2 regions of the Ignatzschineria sp. PL_is040 genome follow, and region 2 is predicted to be linked to the other one. Evidence: riboswitches for the same ligand, from Rfam matches in the RefSeq annotation. Region 2 holds a riboswitch; the other holds the start of a gene.
What was found. Region 2 has a riboswitch for preQ1 ahead of queF (preQ(1) synthase). Riboswitches for the same ligand answer to the same signal wherever they lie in the genome.
Positions count from the first base shown of each region.

Region 1: another riboswitch for preQ1. It lies ahead of AC0SAP_RS02080 (7-cyano-7-deazaguanine/7-aminomethyl-7-deazaguanine transporter); the one in region 2 lies ahead of queF (preQ(1) synthase).

Region 1 is NZ_JBVPGU010000001.1:501,757-509,267, forward strand. Features, by position in the region: gene glmM (phosphoglucosamine mutase) at 1-930, shown strand, start outside; gene AC0SAP_RS02040 (hypothetical protein) at 1,113-1,352, shown strand; gene AC0SAP_RS02045 (hypothetical protein) at 1,375-1,614, shown strand; gene AC0SAP_RS02050 (hypothetical protein) at 1,637-1,780, shown strand; gene AC0SAP_RS02055 (hypothetical protein) at 1,803-2,042, shown strand; gene AC0SAP_RS02060 (response regulator) at 2,289-2,984, shown strand; gene phoR (phosphate regulon sensor histidine kinase PhoR) at 3,224-4,540, shown strand; gene AC0SAP_RS02070 (hypothetical protein) at 4,775-4,942, shown strand; gene AC0SAP_RS02075 (hypothetical protein) at 5,050-5,205, shown strand; gene AC0SAP_RS02080 (7-cyano-7-deazaguanine/7-aminomethyl-7-deazaguanine transporter) at 5,330-5,983, opposite strand; PreQ1 riboswitch class I at 5,989-6,033, opposite strand; gene AC0SAP_RS02085 (hypothetical protein) at 6,189-6,716, opposite strand; gene phoU (phosphate signaling complex protein PhoU) at 7,061-7,511, opposite strand, start outside.
Region 2 is NZ_JBVPGU010000007.1:55,831-63,341, forward strand. Features, by position in the region: gene aroA (3-phosphoshikimate 1-carboxyvinyltransferase) at 1-2, shown strand, start outside; gene gspG (type II secretion system major pseudopilin GspG) at 24-464, shown strand; gene truC (tRNA pseudouridine(65) synthase TruC) at 461-1,315, shown strand; gene AC0SAP_RS08480 (MFS transporter) at 1,469-2,683, opposite strand; PreQ1 riboswitch class I at 2,921-2,965, shown strand; gene queF (preQ(1) synthase) at 2,969-3,439, shown strand; gene prpB (methylisocitrate lyase) at 4,474-5,358, shown strand; gene prpC (bifunctional 2-methylcitrate synthase/citrate synthase) at 5,478-6,635, shown strand; gene AC0SAP_RS08500 (bifunctional 2-methylcitrate dehydratase/aconitate hydratase) at 6,996-7,511, shown strand, end outside.

The DNA.
Region 1 (7,511 bases), on a different contig from region 2:
GCGGGAATTGATACCCCCTTCTCTGCTCCAGAAGAGGGAGCGACCGGCACTATTGAGACACTCTCTGATGCCTTAACAGACTATCGTGACTTTTGCCTTGCAAGTGCGCCAGAGCTTTCACTTAAAGGGGATAAAATCGTTGTCGACTGTGCCAATGGTGCAACATATCAAGTCGTTCCGGAGCTCTTTCGTCAATTAGGCGCAACCGTTATTGAGGTCGGAACAACCCCAAATGGGACCAATATTAATGATGCTGTCGGCTCAACTGCTCCTGAAAAAATCATTGCAACTGTGAAGACAGAAAAGGCAGACTACGGTATTGCATTTGATGGTGATGGCGATCGCCTACTGATTATCGACGAGAGAGGTCGTCCATTTGATGGGGATGATATCCTCTATCTCTTAGCGACAGAACGTCAAGAAAAAGCAGTTGTCGGCACCATTATGAGTAATTTAGGTTTTGAGTTAGCGCTTGAAGAGCGTGGCATTACGCTCCATCGCTCTAATGTGGGAGATCGTTATGTCTTAGAGCTTCTCAATCAATTATCGCTCAATGTGGGGGGAGAGAATTCAGGTCATATTCTCTGCTTAGATCAACACTCAACCGGTGATGGAATTATTGCGGCACTGCAAGCGATTCAATTGATGAAACAGAGTGGTGCAACTTTTGCAGAAATTCGTGATCGTATCCCCAAAACGGTTCAAGTGATGCATAACGTTAAAATCGAACGGGGTGCCGCCTGGGAGAGTGAAGCGCTCAAAGTGGCGATGGCAGAGGTTGAGAAGGCTTTAGCGGGTCGAGGTCGAATTCTTATTCGTCCTTCGGGAACTGAACCTGTTGTCCGTGTCATGGTTGAGAGTGATGCTTGGGAAACTAGCGAGAAGCATACTCAATACTTAGCGGATATTATCTGTAATAGTCATCATTAAATAGGACAAAAAAGATCTGGAGGTGCCGGATTTCACTATCGCGCACTTCCAATAACTACGCACCGGCAATCGGCATTGAAATGCCAACCTGCGGGCATGCAGGAGTAATAAGAGCGAAATGGTCGGTTCCCGCGGCTCAACAGATTCTCTTATGGATTGAATCAACTAAACAACAGAAGCTGATGAGTTGCCAGATCTCACTCCTGCACACTTCCAAAAATCTCGCGCCGGCAAATAATGATCTTCTATCATTAGCCATTTTTGGAAATGAAAAAGCTGAACGATGCCGGTCCTCACTGTCGCGTTCTTCCAGAGATTATGCGCCGGCAATGGGTATTGAAAATGCCAGCCTACGGGCATGCAGGAGTTATAAGAGCGAAATAGTCGACTCCCGCGGCTCAACAGATTCTCTTATGGATTGAATCAACTAAACAACAAAAGCTGATGAGTTGCCAGATCTCACTCCTGCACACTTCCAAAAATCTCGCGCCGGCAAATAATGATCTTCTTTCATTAGCCATTTTTGGAAATGAAAAAGTTGAACGATGCCGGTCCTCACTGTCGCGTTCTTCCAGAGATTATGCGCCGGCAATCGGCATTGAAAATGCCGGCCTGCGGGCATGCAGGAGTTATAAGAGCGAAATGGTCGGCTCCCGCGGCTCAACAGATTCTCTTATGGATTAAATCAACTAAACAACAGAAGCTGTTGAGTTGCCGGATCTCACTCCTGCACACTTCCAAAAATCTCGCGCCGGCAATGGGCATTGAAAATGCCGGCCTGCGGGCAAGCAGGAGTTATAAGAGCGAAATAGTCGACTCCCGCGGCTCAACAGATTCTCTTATGGATTAAATCAACTAAACAACAAAAGCTGATGAGTTGCCAGATCTCACTCCTGCACACTTCCAAAAATCTCGCGCCGGCAAATAATGATCTTCTTTCATTAGCCATTTTTGGAAATGAAAAAGTTGAACGATGCCGGTCCTCACTGTCGCGTTCTTCCAGAGATTATGCGCCGGCAATCGGCATTGAAAATGCCGGCCTGCGGGCATGCAGGAGTTATAAGAGCGAAATGGTCGGCTCCCGCGGCTCAAAGAATCTTCTTACTACTTAAAATCAACTGAAACTGAATGATTTCGAGACCTCCCCTCTACCTTTTACCCTATTAAGATGACATAAAGATGACAAATCATTGCGCAATCGATCGCTTTGTTACATAGTTGTCATAATCGCTCCTTAAAATAGAAATCTGCTAATAAAAGAGGCAACATACCAATCGCCCTTGACCTTAATATCAAGCGTCGATGGGATCGATAACTCATTTCAATAGTGTAAAAAATAGTGGTAGATATTGGTCAATATGAAAAAGATTCTTATCGTTGAAGACGAAATTCCTATATCAGAGATGATCGAACACTTTCTCTCAAGTCAAGGATTTGAGGTTATTCAAGCATTTGATGGCAATGAGGCGAAAGAGATTTTAGCGCAAAACCCTAAAATTGATCTGATTTTGCTCGATTGGATGATGCCACAAAAATCGGGAATCGATCTGCTTAAGGAGCTCAAAGCGAGCCGTAAAAATCGTCATATTCCTGTCATTATGTTAAGCGCACGAGCAGAATTAGAGGATCGTGTTGTTGGACTCGATTCGGGCGCTGATGATTATCTGCCTAAACCCTTTGCGATGAAGGAGCTACTCTCCCGCATCAACTCCCTCCTTCGCCGAATTGATGAGTATGTGGAGGAGGAGAATGAAATTCGCGAGGTAGCCGGTATTGAGCTCGATCTCGATGCACAACGAATTACCATTAATAGCGAATTGATCAATCTTAGTGCTATTGAGTTTCGTCTCTTAGCCTTCTTTATTACCCATATTGATCGTGTCTATAGTCGCGATCAGCTTCTCGATCATGTCTGGGGGATCGATAGCTATGTGGATGAGCGTACCGTTGATGTCACTATTGGGCGCCTTCGTAAAATATTAGAGCCTACAGGCCATAATAAATTACTCCAAACGGTTCGTGGTGAAGGTTATCGCTTCTCGCCTCACGCTTAGTGCCGCTTTAAATGGAAGCGAGTGCGATAAAGCAAGAATTGATAATGCGAGGATGTGAACGATCGAGTCCAAGATCATGCTGATAAATTTTAGTAGTAGAAGTCTCTACCCATCCGTTATGATGATCTTATCGATCTCTCTTATCGGCCTCTCTTCGGACTTGAGATTGACCGATGATACTCTCAATCTTTTATCATACTCACCGATATTTAGTTAAGTTGATTTAGGAGCCTTAAATAATGTTAGGTCACCTCTCCCCTAAGCAGTTTCTCTTAGAGTTATTTTTACTCTATCTCCCGGCGATCATGCTCTCTTTCTTCTTTGGCTCTCTCTTTCTCTGGCTCTTTATCGCAACACTTCTGCTCCTGCTTTGGCACTATCGGCAACTCTACCGGCTCTCCCGTTGGATCTGGATCGATCACAACTTCTACCCTCCTGAAGGCAAAAGTAGTTGGCTCCCGATCTTCCACGGCCTTCATCGTATGCGCATTGAGCAGCGAAAAGAGCGAAACCGACTCCTCGATTTTATTCGTTACTTTCGAAAAGGGGCGGAGGCGATGCCGGATGCCACAATCTTATGTGATAAAGAGGGTCGTTTAAATTGGTGTAATCCTCAAGCAGAAGCGATGCTCAAATTACGCTGGCCACAAGATGAGCGTCAATCGATCTTCAATCTGATTCGAACGCCTGAAATTGTGGAGTATTTCAAAGCGGGAAATTATGAAGAGCCCTTTCTTCTACAGCTCGATCAACGTGAACTCGAATGTCGCTTCTATTATCCCTATATTGAGAACAACCTGCTGATTATTGCTCGAGATGTGACCGATCGAGAGGTTGCTGAACGAACACGTCAAACCTTCTTTGCAAATGTTAATCATGAATTACGAGTCCCCTTGACGGTGATTAAAGGGTATGTCGAAATGTTGCAGAGTAATTTACCTGAGTCAGAGCATGAAAGCTTCGAAGCTAAGGCGCTTGATCGTATTGAGGAGCAAGCTGAAAGACTTCATGCTTTAGTGATTCAACTGATGGCATTAACACGCCTTGAGACTGGTGCAAAATGGGATCGTGTCGAAATTGTTCCCCTCTCTCAATTAGCAGAGGAGATGCTCGATGATTACTATCAGCAACATCCGCAATCTCGAGATTATATTACCGCCGAAATCACCCCAAACTTAACTGTTCTCGGCAGTCAGGATCAACTTAAGCAGGTGGTTCTCAATCTCTTTTACAATGCCATTGAACATAATCCTCCCCAAACGCCGATCCATCTTCTACTAACAAAGGTAGATAATGGTAGTGAACAAGGCGAGATTCTCTTTCAGCTCTCTGATCAAGGAAAAGGAATTCCCCCGACACATCTTCATAAATTGACAGAGCGCTTCTATCGGGTCGATTCTTCTCGCAACCGCGAACAATCAGGTGGCAGTGGTTTAGGTTTAGCAATTGTGAAACACGCCCTCAATAATCATGAGAGTCAGCTAGAGATTAGCAGTGAAGTTGGGAAAGGAAGTCGTTTCTCTTTTCGCCTTAAAGCTCACGTATCAGAAATGTAAGAGGCGATTCTCAGCAATGTTAGTCTTACAACAATAAAGGCTGATGAGATGCCGGATTTCACTCTTGCATACTTCCAGAAATTACGCGCCGGCACGGGGCATCGAAGATACCAACCTGCGGGCATGAAGTGGTGAAAAGAGCGAGATGGTAAACTCCCGCCGCTCAACAGATTTTCTTATGGATTGAATTAATTAAACAACAGAAACTGATGAGCTGCCGGAGATCACCACTGCATGCTTCCAAAAGCCACGTGCCGGCAGATCGCAACCTTATTACTCACAAGAAACATCAACTTTAAAGATATTATTCCCGGCATCGAAGATGCCGACCTGCGGGCATGCAGTGGTAATAAGAGCGAGATGGTAAACTCCCGCCGCTCAACAGATTTTCTTATGGATTGAATCAATTAAACAACAGAAGCTAATGAGTTGCCGAAGATCACTATCGCGTATTTCCATCAATTCCGCGCCGGCAAATAATGATCTCCTATCATCAGCTATTTTTCGAAATGAAAAAAGCTAAACGGTGCCGGTCCTCACTATCACGTTCTTCCAGAGATTACACGCCGGCAATGGGCATCGAAGATGCCGACCTGCGGGCATGCAGTGGTGAAAAGAGCGAGATGGTTCTCTCCCGCCGCTCAACAGATTTTCTTGTGGATTAAATCAATTAAACAACAGAAGCTGATGAGTTGCCGGAGGTCACTTCTGCATACCTCCAAAAACCACGTGCCGGCATGAATCGTAATCTGATCGATTCATCACCGGCACACTATTACCCTGCTCTATCTATTTACTCTTAAGAGAAGCTAATTTTCTTAAAAGATAGTTGAGTAATATTCCATAGAGCGGGAGGAAGAAGATTGCTGAGATAACGATCTTAAAAAAGTAATCCACCATAGCGATTTCTGGCCAATTTTCTGCCATGAAATCATCATCACTCTGATAAAACGCAATACTAAAGAAGACTAGGGTATCGATTAAATTCCCCACAACAGCCGCGGCACTCGGTGCAACCCACCAACGCTGATTTTGACGTAGATAGTTAAAAACAGTGATATCGATCAACTGCCCAACGAGATATGCTGAGAAACTCGCAAGTGCAATACGCGCAACAAAGAGATTGAAGGTTGCTAACGATTCCCAACCGACCCATAAACCTTTAAAGAAGAGAACAGAGAGAAGATAAGAGATCATCAATGCCGGAATCATCACAACAAAGATAATCCTCCGCGCTAATGATGCCCCAAAAATCCGTATCGTCAAATCGGTGGTCAAAAAGATAAAGGGAAATGTAAATGCTCCCCAAGTGGTATGAAAGCCGAAGATCGTAAAGGGTAACTGCACAAGGTAGTTACTTGAGGCAATAATCAGAATATGAAAAAAGGAGAGTATATAGAGCGCCCGCTGCCGCTGCTCTGGCGTAAAGTTGTATTGAATCATCGATTAATTCCTTAGTTTTTTTATGTGGGAGGATTGCGAACCACGAATGAAAGGCGATCATTCTAACGGATTTACGCCGAACAGCAACTATTAATTGCAAGTGTGGGGAGAGATCTAATCTCTAATCACCCACCATTAATAGTATCTTCTAACAACGCCATAGCGCTTTAATGAAGACTTAATGAAGACTAAGTCGATCAGCCAATCAATTATCGATCTCAAAAAGATCGGCAAATTTCTCAACATCGAGATATTTAGCATACTCTTCAATACTCTCAAGCACACTCTCATCCTCTAATAGAGAGAGCATTGCGATCTCTCCTAATGCACTAAAACCGACTTCCATCCCCTCTTCAACTTGATCTGTCACCACTAACATTGCTAAAGCAATTTTACAATCTTGAGTAACAAGACGCTCATAAAGACGTGCAACGCGCTGATTCATCAAGCGTCGATCTGCCGGAGTAATCGCCGAATAGGCCACTAAATAAGGATGGGAAGAGATCGCCGAATAGACCCATTGAGCCAACTCTACCCGATCAACATCAGAAGTACGCTCTATAAGGCAATTTTTAAAGTTATCAATGGGGACTGATTGAGCAGAAGCGATCGGAGAAAAGAGTGAAAGCCCTGCTACTAAGAGTAAAGCACCTGTACAGAAAAGAGATTTTTTAAATGATGTAATAGTTTGAAAAGAGAGAGACATCGATACTCCTAAATGATTTGCCGGCATCAGATCTCATGATCAAAGCTGAAGCGATATGATCAATTGACAAGAGATAGCAAGAATATAAAAGATAAATATAAGAAAAATATAAGGGTAAATATAAAGGTTTGAATAGTAGATTAATAATAGATATCAATGCCCTATTATTTGCTAACCGCTTCCCTTTGTCACTGAAATAGTGACATAAAAATGATCTCGATAGTGATCGAACAATATTCAAACAGAGATTCTATAACGATATAGGTAAACGGTAAAAGAAGGCGGTAAAAGCGAACAATAAAAAAGGATCAGTTCATATTTTAAACTGATCCTCCATCGAGTTCTTAATCACAAAGCCCTTATAGCAAGGGTTAAAGTGCTTTGCGATCTCGCTGATCAAGAAGCTCCTGTAATCGCTCATTCTTCTGTACACGAATATCTACCCCTTTGACGAAGTAGATAATAAATTCGCAGATATTTTGGCATCGATCCCCTATTCGCTCTAAAGAACGCGCACAATTCATCGCCTTTAAGATAGAAGGGATAGAGCGAGGATCTTCCATCATATAGGTCATCAACTGACGAATAATATTCTCATATTCACTATCGATCTTATCATCCTCTGGATAGATCGATAAGACTGCCTCAAGATCCATACGTGCAAAGGCATCTAATACCTTTTCAAAGAAGTTAAGGCTCCGAATCGCTAGAGATTCTAAAGAGACCGTAATTGCATCAAGATGCTCCGGTGCCGGCGTAATATAGGCCATTTTAGCAATGTTTCGGGCAGTATCGGCGATGCGCTCAAGCTCGGCGATTGTC
Region 2 (7,511 bases):
AGATTTTAGCGAGGTCATCTTCGATGTTTAAACATACTTTTAAAACTGTCTATAAGCAGGGTTTTTCATTAGTAGAATTGATGATCTTAACGGTTATTGGTGCTATTTTGATCATTATGTTTTCTCAAAATATTTTAGGGATCAATGATGAGTCAAAACGAGTTAAAGTGAAGCAGAATTTACGCTCTATAGAGGGGGCTTTAGCGATTTTTCGGGATGATCTTAATCGTTACCCAACAACGGAAGAAGGCCTTACTGTTTTGTTAGAAACGTCTGATGATCAGGCATGGAATGGCCCCTATATTCGAGAAGAGATCTTAATCGATCCTTGGGGTGTGCCCTATCTCTACGAGGCATCGGAGCAAAATTATCAAATTATGACTTTTGGTGCGGATAAAAAACGTGGCGGAAAAGGTCTTAATCGTGATATTACTCAATATCGAGGTGAGGGGATAGAGTCGTGATAAACAATCTAAAAGCGCCTTCGCTATTAGATCATCAAAATCGGAGTAATGAGAGGCTGGATGATCCCCTAATGGAGATATCGGCCGTTGACATGCCCTTAAAACCTTTAAAGATTCTCTATCAGGATGATACTTTGATCGCTATCGATAAGCCTAGCGGTTGGTTTGTTCATCGCTCTCCTCTCGATCCTAAAGTAACGGAGATTGTTCTACAACGATTGCGAGATCAAGTAGGTGCCTATCTCTATCCTGTACATCGTTTAGATCGACCGACATCAGGCGTACTCTGTTTTGCTTTAGATCAAGCGAGTGCTCGCGCTTTAGGGGCGCAATTTATGGCACATTCGCTAAAAAAAGAGTATCTCGCCTTAGTACGAGGATATGTTGAGAATGAAGGAATGATTGATTCCCCGCTCTCTTTTATCCGCGATAAGATTGCCGATCGAGATCGGGGAGAGATAGCTGATCAAGAGGCGATTACTTTCTACCATCCTTTAGCTCAATGTGAGATACCGTTATCCACAGGGAAATACCCAACATCTCGTTATACGCTTCTCTCTTTATCACCTGAAACGGGAAGAAAACATCAACTTCGCCGCCATATGAATCACTTCTCCCATCCTATTATTGGGGATAGTACATATGGTGACTTACGGCATAATAGGCTCTTTAGAGAGCATTATGATGTTGAGCGATTGCTATTACACGCTTATCGTATCACTTTAGCGCATCCTAAAAGTGGAGAACCTTTAACGATTACAGCCCCTTTGGATAACTTGTGGATAACTCTGTTGACAAGGTTGGGATGGAATCCCTCTATCATTGCCTCAATAGGGCTCCATAATTCTTAAGAATCATCTTTTAATATTATCTTTTGAGATAAGAATGAGCGCGGTAGTTGTCTTTCGTGGCTCTAATACCCTTTTTATGGATCGGGCTTGGTGTAAATAAAAAAGATCTATTCAATGATAGATCTTTTGTTGATACCGATTGTAAAGAGAGCTCTAATCGAGAATTTTTCCCTTTGTCTCGGGAATTAAGAAGATAAAGGAGAGCGCAGAGAGGAGGTAGACACCAGAGATAAGGCTTAAGGCGTAGCTAATATCATGCTTCATCGCTAATGTTCCGATAATAACAGGTGCAAATCCCGCAATTCCTCGACCTAAATTGAAGATAATATTTTGCGCAGAAGAGCGAGCTTCCGTTGGATAATGCTCAGAAAGTAGCGCACCGTAACCGCCCATCATGCCATTGACGAAGAATCCTAAAATTGCCCCTAAGAACATTAAGACGTAGTAGTTTGATTGTTGGAAATAGATCCAGACAAAAGCAGCACTCACTAAAAGAAAGAAGATATAGGTTGGACGACGCCCAATTTTATCTGAAGTTGCGCCAAAAGAGAGTGTTCCGATAACCATCCCAATGGTTGTAATAATGGTCCAGAAGAAGGTTCCAGAGAGCGTAAAGTTATGCTCTTTAGCAAGCATCATCGGCATCCAGATCATAATGCCGTGAAAACCAAAGTTTTGGACACTGGTAGCAATAATGAGCCCAATGGTGGTCAATGTTGTGCGTGAATCTTTAAATAGTGGCTTGATCGATATCTTATTCCGATTTTCCCGTTTTACTTGTAACCAGATCTCTGGCTCACTAAGATTTCGACGAGTCCACCAGACTAAAAGTGCCGGGAGTGCGCCAATAAGAAACATTCCATGCCAACCGATATAGGGTGAGAGGAGGCTTACTAATGCCGCTAAGACGATTCCTACCTGGAAGCCGATCGCGACTACCGCAGTTGCGCGTGAACGCTTATGTGCCGGCCATGTTTCTGCTACCAATGTCATGCCGATACCAAACTCTCCCCCTAAACCTAAGCCGGCGATAAAGCGGAAGATGGTAAACATCTCAGCGCTTGTTGAGATTGCCGCAAGCCCGGTAAAGATCGAGAAGAGGAGAATCGTCCAGTTAAAGACACGAACGCGTCCAAACTTATCTGCCAGCATTCCAAAGAAGATACCACCGATGACTGTTCCTATTAAGGTGATGGTCTGAATCATGCCACCTTCGGCATCTGTTAATCCAAATTCTGCTTTAATAAGAATCATCGCAAAGGCGAGAATCATAATATCAAGGCCATCCATGGCATAGCCTAATGTGGAGGCGAGTAATGTCTTCCGATCACCTTTTTTGATAATCGGAACCTGTGTCTGCTGTTGCATAAAAGATCCTTTCTGAATGAGTAGGAGAGGGGAGATTAAAACGGAAAATATTATAGCAAGATCTTACTTGAACTGATAAAAAAGCCGCCATTTTTGCAGAAGGTTAGTTGAATTATGAGAAGAGGGCGTCAATAGATCTGCACTTAATTGACCAGTAAGGGAAAGGCCTTTGATTTTCCCTCTATTCATTCAAATAATTTCTCTTTTAGAGTCACAATGTTATTATTGCCCTTTAAATTAACTGTGGTTCGCAACCATCCCACATGAAAAAACTAGGAATGAATAATGAGTAATAAGAAAGAGCAATTAGAAAATTTAACCCTATTAGGTAACCAAGCAACGATCTATCCTACTGAATATACGCCCCAAATTTTAGAGACATTTAAGAATGCTCATCCCGATAGAGAGTACTTTGTCAATTTTCATTGTCCTGAATTTACAACGCTCTGTCCGATGACAAATCAACCCGATTTCGCGACAATCTATATCTCTTATGTCCCAACAATTGAGATGGTCGAGAGTAAATCACTAAAACTCTATCTCTTTAGCTTTAGAAATCATGGCTCATTTCATGAAGATTGCGTCAATATTATTATGGATGATCTTATTAAATTGATGGATCCGCTCTATATTGAGGTACGCGGGGAATTTACGCCTCGAGGTGGAATCTCGATCCATCCATATACTAATTATGGAAAAGCAGGAACTCAATGGGAAGCGGTCGCCACTCAGCGCTTAGCAAATTTTCAATTTTAAAGCGTTATCTGAGTCATCTTGTTAAAGATGCTCTAAAGGTTAACTAAAAAAACACTCAAATTGATGAGAAGTCGACTGATAGTTGCTTTTCTCCCTATTTCGATACTTTTTTAATATTGATTAAATAAAAAGATTATTGAATTAATCTTTCATCTAATCTTGTTATTGTTGATTATTTAACTCAATTTTAACGCTATTTAAAAATGAATTTCGGTGAAAAAGAGAAGAGGGATGAAGCGTTAACCGATACGCATAGAAGAGATAAGATAGAAAGCTCTTTTTCTTAGATCATCTTTTAATAACAAATCAATTGATTTGCCTATTAATTGATCTTATTGCGAACTTTTTGTAAAAAGTTTCCCTTTTTTGTAAAAAAAGATATAAAAAAATAGATCTCTCAAAAAAGGCTATTAATGGCTATTTTGAGAGATTTTTTTGTTTTTCTAGAGTAAAAAAAGCGCAAAAAGTGATTTTATAATTTGGGAAACGCTATTCCGCTTTGCTATGTTGTATTTAAGGATATGGAAATAAAAAAGAGCAAAGGAGTGATTGATTGAAGAGATTCTTCTACCAGAAGAAAGCTTAAGAAATTAATCAGAATTAATCAGAGTTAATCGAAAATAATCGAAAGGGATCAATATTTCATTATTTTGAGAATAAAATCAGAATCTATTTAAGGATATTTCAATAGAGTTGGAATAAGAAGAGTGGGCTATTTTTTAGTAGAGAATGCTCTCTTTGAAAGCGATAATTGATATACAGCATATGTAAAATATATATATTAAAATATATATAAATATAATTTAATCTGCTCTCAACTACTCTTTCTAATCATAGATCATGATTCACGATTTTTAATTGACGCTGGTGATAGCACTTCTCACTCTGACAAATAAAGATGTAACAGATATTGCTGTAGACAACCTGTTGCAGGAAGATTTAATAGAGGATTAAGATCGCTCTAGAGAGCGATTAACTACAAGAAAGGATCTTAATTTTAACCATGATGTAGAAGAAACCAAAGGAGAGTTGTAATGAGCATAAAAACAGCAGGTGAGAGATTTCGAGAAGCATTAAAAGAGGAATCTCCCCTTCAATTAATGGGGGTGATCAATGCCAACCACGCCTTGTTAGCTGAAAGAGCAGGTTTTAAATCGATCTATCTTTCAGGGGGTGGTGTAGCGGCAGGATCATTGGGTATTCCAGATCTTGGAATTACGACGTTGCAAGATGTGTTGATCGATATTGATCGTATTACCAATGTCACCGATCTTCCCTTAATTGCAGATGCTGATATCGGATTTGGAACCTCAGCCTTCAATGTGGCGCGTACTGTGAAGTCTTTTATTAAGGCGGGTGCTGCTGGATTACATATTGAAGATCAGGTGGGTGCAAAACGTTGTGGTCATCGTCCTAATAAGGAGATTGTCTCTAAAGAGGAGATGGTTGATCGTATAAAAGCAGCCGTTGATGCGAAGACTGATCCCAATTTTATGATTATTGCGCGTACCGATGCGCTTGCAGTAGAGGGGTTAGAAGCCTCTTTAGAGCGAGCGGCAGCTTATATTGAAGCAGGTGCTGATGCGCTCTTCCCTGAAGCGGTAACAGAATTACCTACTTATCGCGATTTTACATCAAAGGTTAATGTTCCAGTTCTTGCGAACATTACCGAATTTGGCCAAACACCCCTATTTACACTCGATGAGCTCAGAAGCGTGGGCATTGCTATTGCGCTCTATCCGCTCTCAGCTTTCCGAGCGATGAATAAGGCGGCAGAAACTGTGTATAACACCATTCGCAAAGAAGGAACTCAAAAGAGTCTCCTCCCTATGATGCAGACACGTGACGAACTCTACCAGAGTATTCGTTACTACGATTATGAAAAGCAGCTCGATCAGCTCTTTGCATCAAAAAAGTAGTAAAAACAGAGAAAACAGTAAAAAACAATAATAAATCTACCGATCTGTGAGTTACACGGTAGAGCTGTAGCACTGTAAAAATTAATCACCTATATAAAGAGAATTCCTAGGAGGAAAAAATGACGACTCAGAATGCGTCCGGCACTTTTCGCCCCAAAAAATCTGTTGCTCTTTCCGGCACTATCGCTGGAACCACCGAACTCTGTACCGTTGGTCGAAATGGTAATGAGCTCCATTATCGAGGGTACAATATTCTCGATCTTGCTGAGAATTGTGAGTTTGAAGAGGTGGCCCATCTCTTAATTCATGGGAAGCTTCCCAATGAGAGTGAGTTGCGCCTCTATAAAGAGAAACTGCAAGCATTAAGAGGACTCCCTGTCTCTATGCGTAAAGCATTAGAGACCTTACCGATGTCTGTTCATCCGATGGATGTTTTACGAACGGGCGTCTCCCTATTAGGTTGTATCTCTCCTGAAAAGGATGATCACAATACAGCAGGTGCAAAAGATATTGCCGATCGCTTGATCGCTTCACTGAGCTCAATGCTGCTCTATTGGTATCACTATAGCCATAATGGTGTCCGTATTGAGCTAGAGAGTAAAGAGGATTCTATCGGCGGTTACTTCCTACATCTACTCCATGGCAAGCGCCCTAAAAAATCGTGGGTTAAAGCGATGCATGCTTCGCTTATTCTCTATGCAGAACATGAATTTAATGCATCGACCTTTACCGCAAGGGTAATTGCCGGAACGAACTCCGATATCTACTCTGCAATTACCGGTGCGATTGGGGCATTGAGAGGACCTAAACATGGGGGTGCAAATGAGGTAGCTTTCGATATTCAGCAGCGCTATGACTCTCCTGATGAAGCGGAAGCTGATATTCTTGAGCGTTTAGCCAATCGTGAGATTGTTATTGGTTTTGGTCACCCTGTTTATACGGTTGCCGATCCACGTCATGAGGTCATTAAACGGATCTCCTACGATCTCTCTCAAGAAGCGGGAACAATGCGCATGTACGATATTGCTGATCGTATCGAAGATGTGATGCAAAATCATAAAAATATGTTCCCCAATCTCGATTGGTTCTCAGCGGTCTCTTACCACATGATGGGGGTTCCAACTGCGATGTTTACCCCTCTTTTTGTAATTTCTCGATCGGCAGGATGGGCAGCACATATCTTAGAGCAACGAAAAGATAATAAGATTATTCGTCCCGGCGCTCAATATACCGGACCAGAAGAGTTGCGTTTTATCCCGCTATCAGAGAGAGATTAAGAAGCGGTTAAAGCGGAAATAATCGTTCATTGATCAAAGAGTATGGGGTGAGATTGAGTCGATTCATACCCATAGGTGCACTCCTGCGGGGGTAGAGGGGCACTTATGATCTCAGTAATACTCCATACTCTTTCTTTAAGATCTGATCGCTATCTTATCCTTTCAAGAGGCTGATGGAGCGGTTCAATATAGTACCTAATATAGAGGATAGATCCATCATGACGCCTTATTAATCATTTACTACCTAATTAACCACTTAATTAACCAGTTAATGGTTCACCTATTACCCATTCATTAGCTATTTTCATTAACCATTCAATTACCCACTATTACTAATCATCTAAAATAGGAGATATATCTATGTCTAAAGAGAGAGAAGTTAAATTTGATCAGGTCTTAGTCGATATTGTCGATTATGTTCGTAACTATGAGATCAAGTCAGATTTGGCTTATCAAATTGCGCAATATTGTCTAATCGATACTTTAGGCTGTGGGCTTGAAGCACTCGATTATCCTGAATGTGCCAAACTTTTAGGACCTATTGTGCCCGGAACGGTCGTTCCTCATGGTGCAAAAGTTCCCGGAACGCAGTTTCAGTTAGACCCTGTTCAAGCGGCTTTCGATATTGGGGCAATGGTTCGTTGGTTAGATTTTAACGATACTTGGCTCGCTGCTGAGTGGGGGCATCCTTCCGATAATCTTGGCGGTATATTAGCCGTTGCTGATTGGCTCTCTCGTGTTGCTGTGGCTTCAGGAAAGAAGCCATTAACAATGAAAGCAGTTTTAACAGCGATGATTAAAGCGCATGAGATTCAGGGCTGTATTGCACTTGAAAATGCCTTCAATCGGGTAGGATTAGACCATGTCATCTTAGTA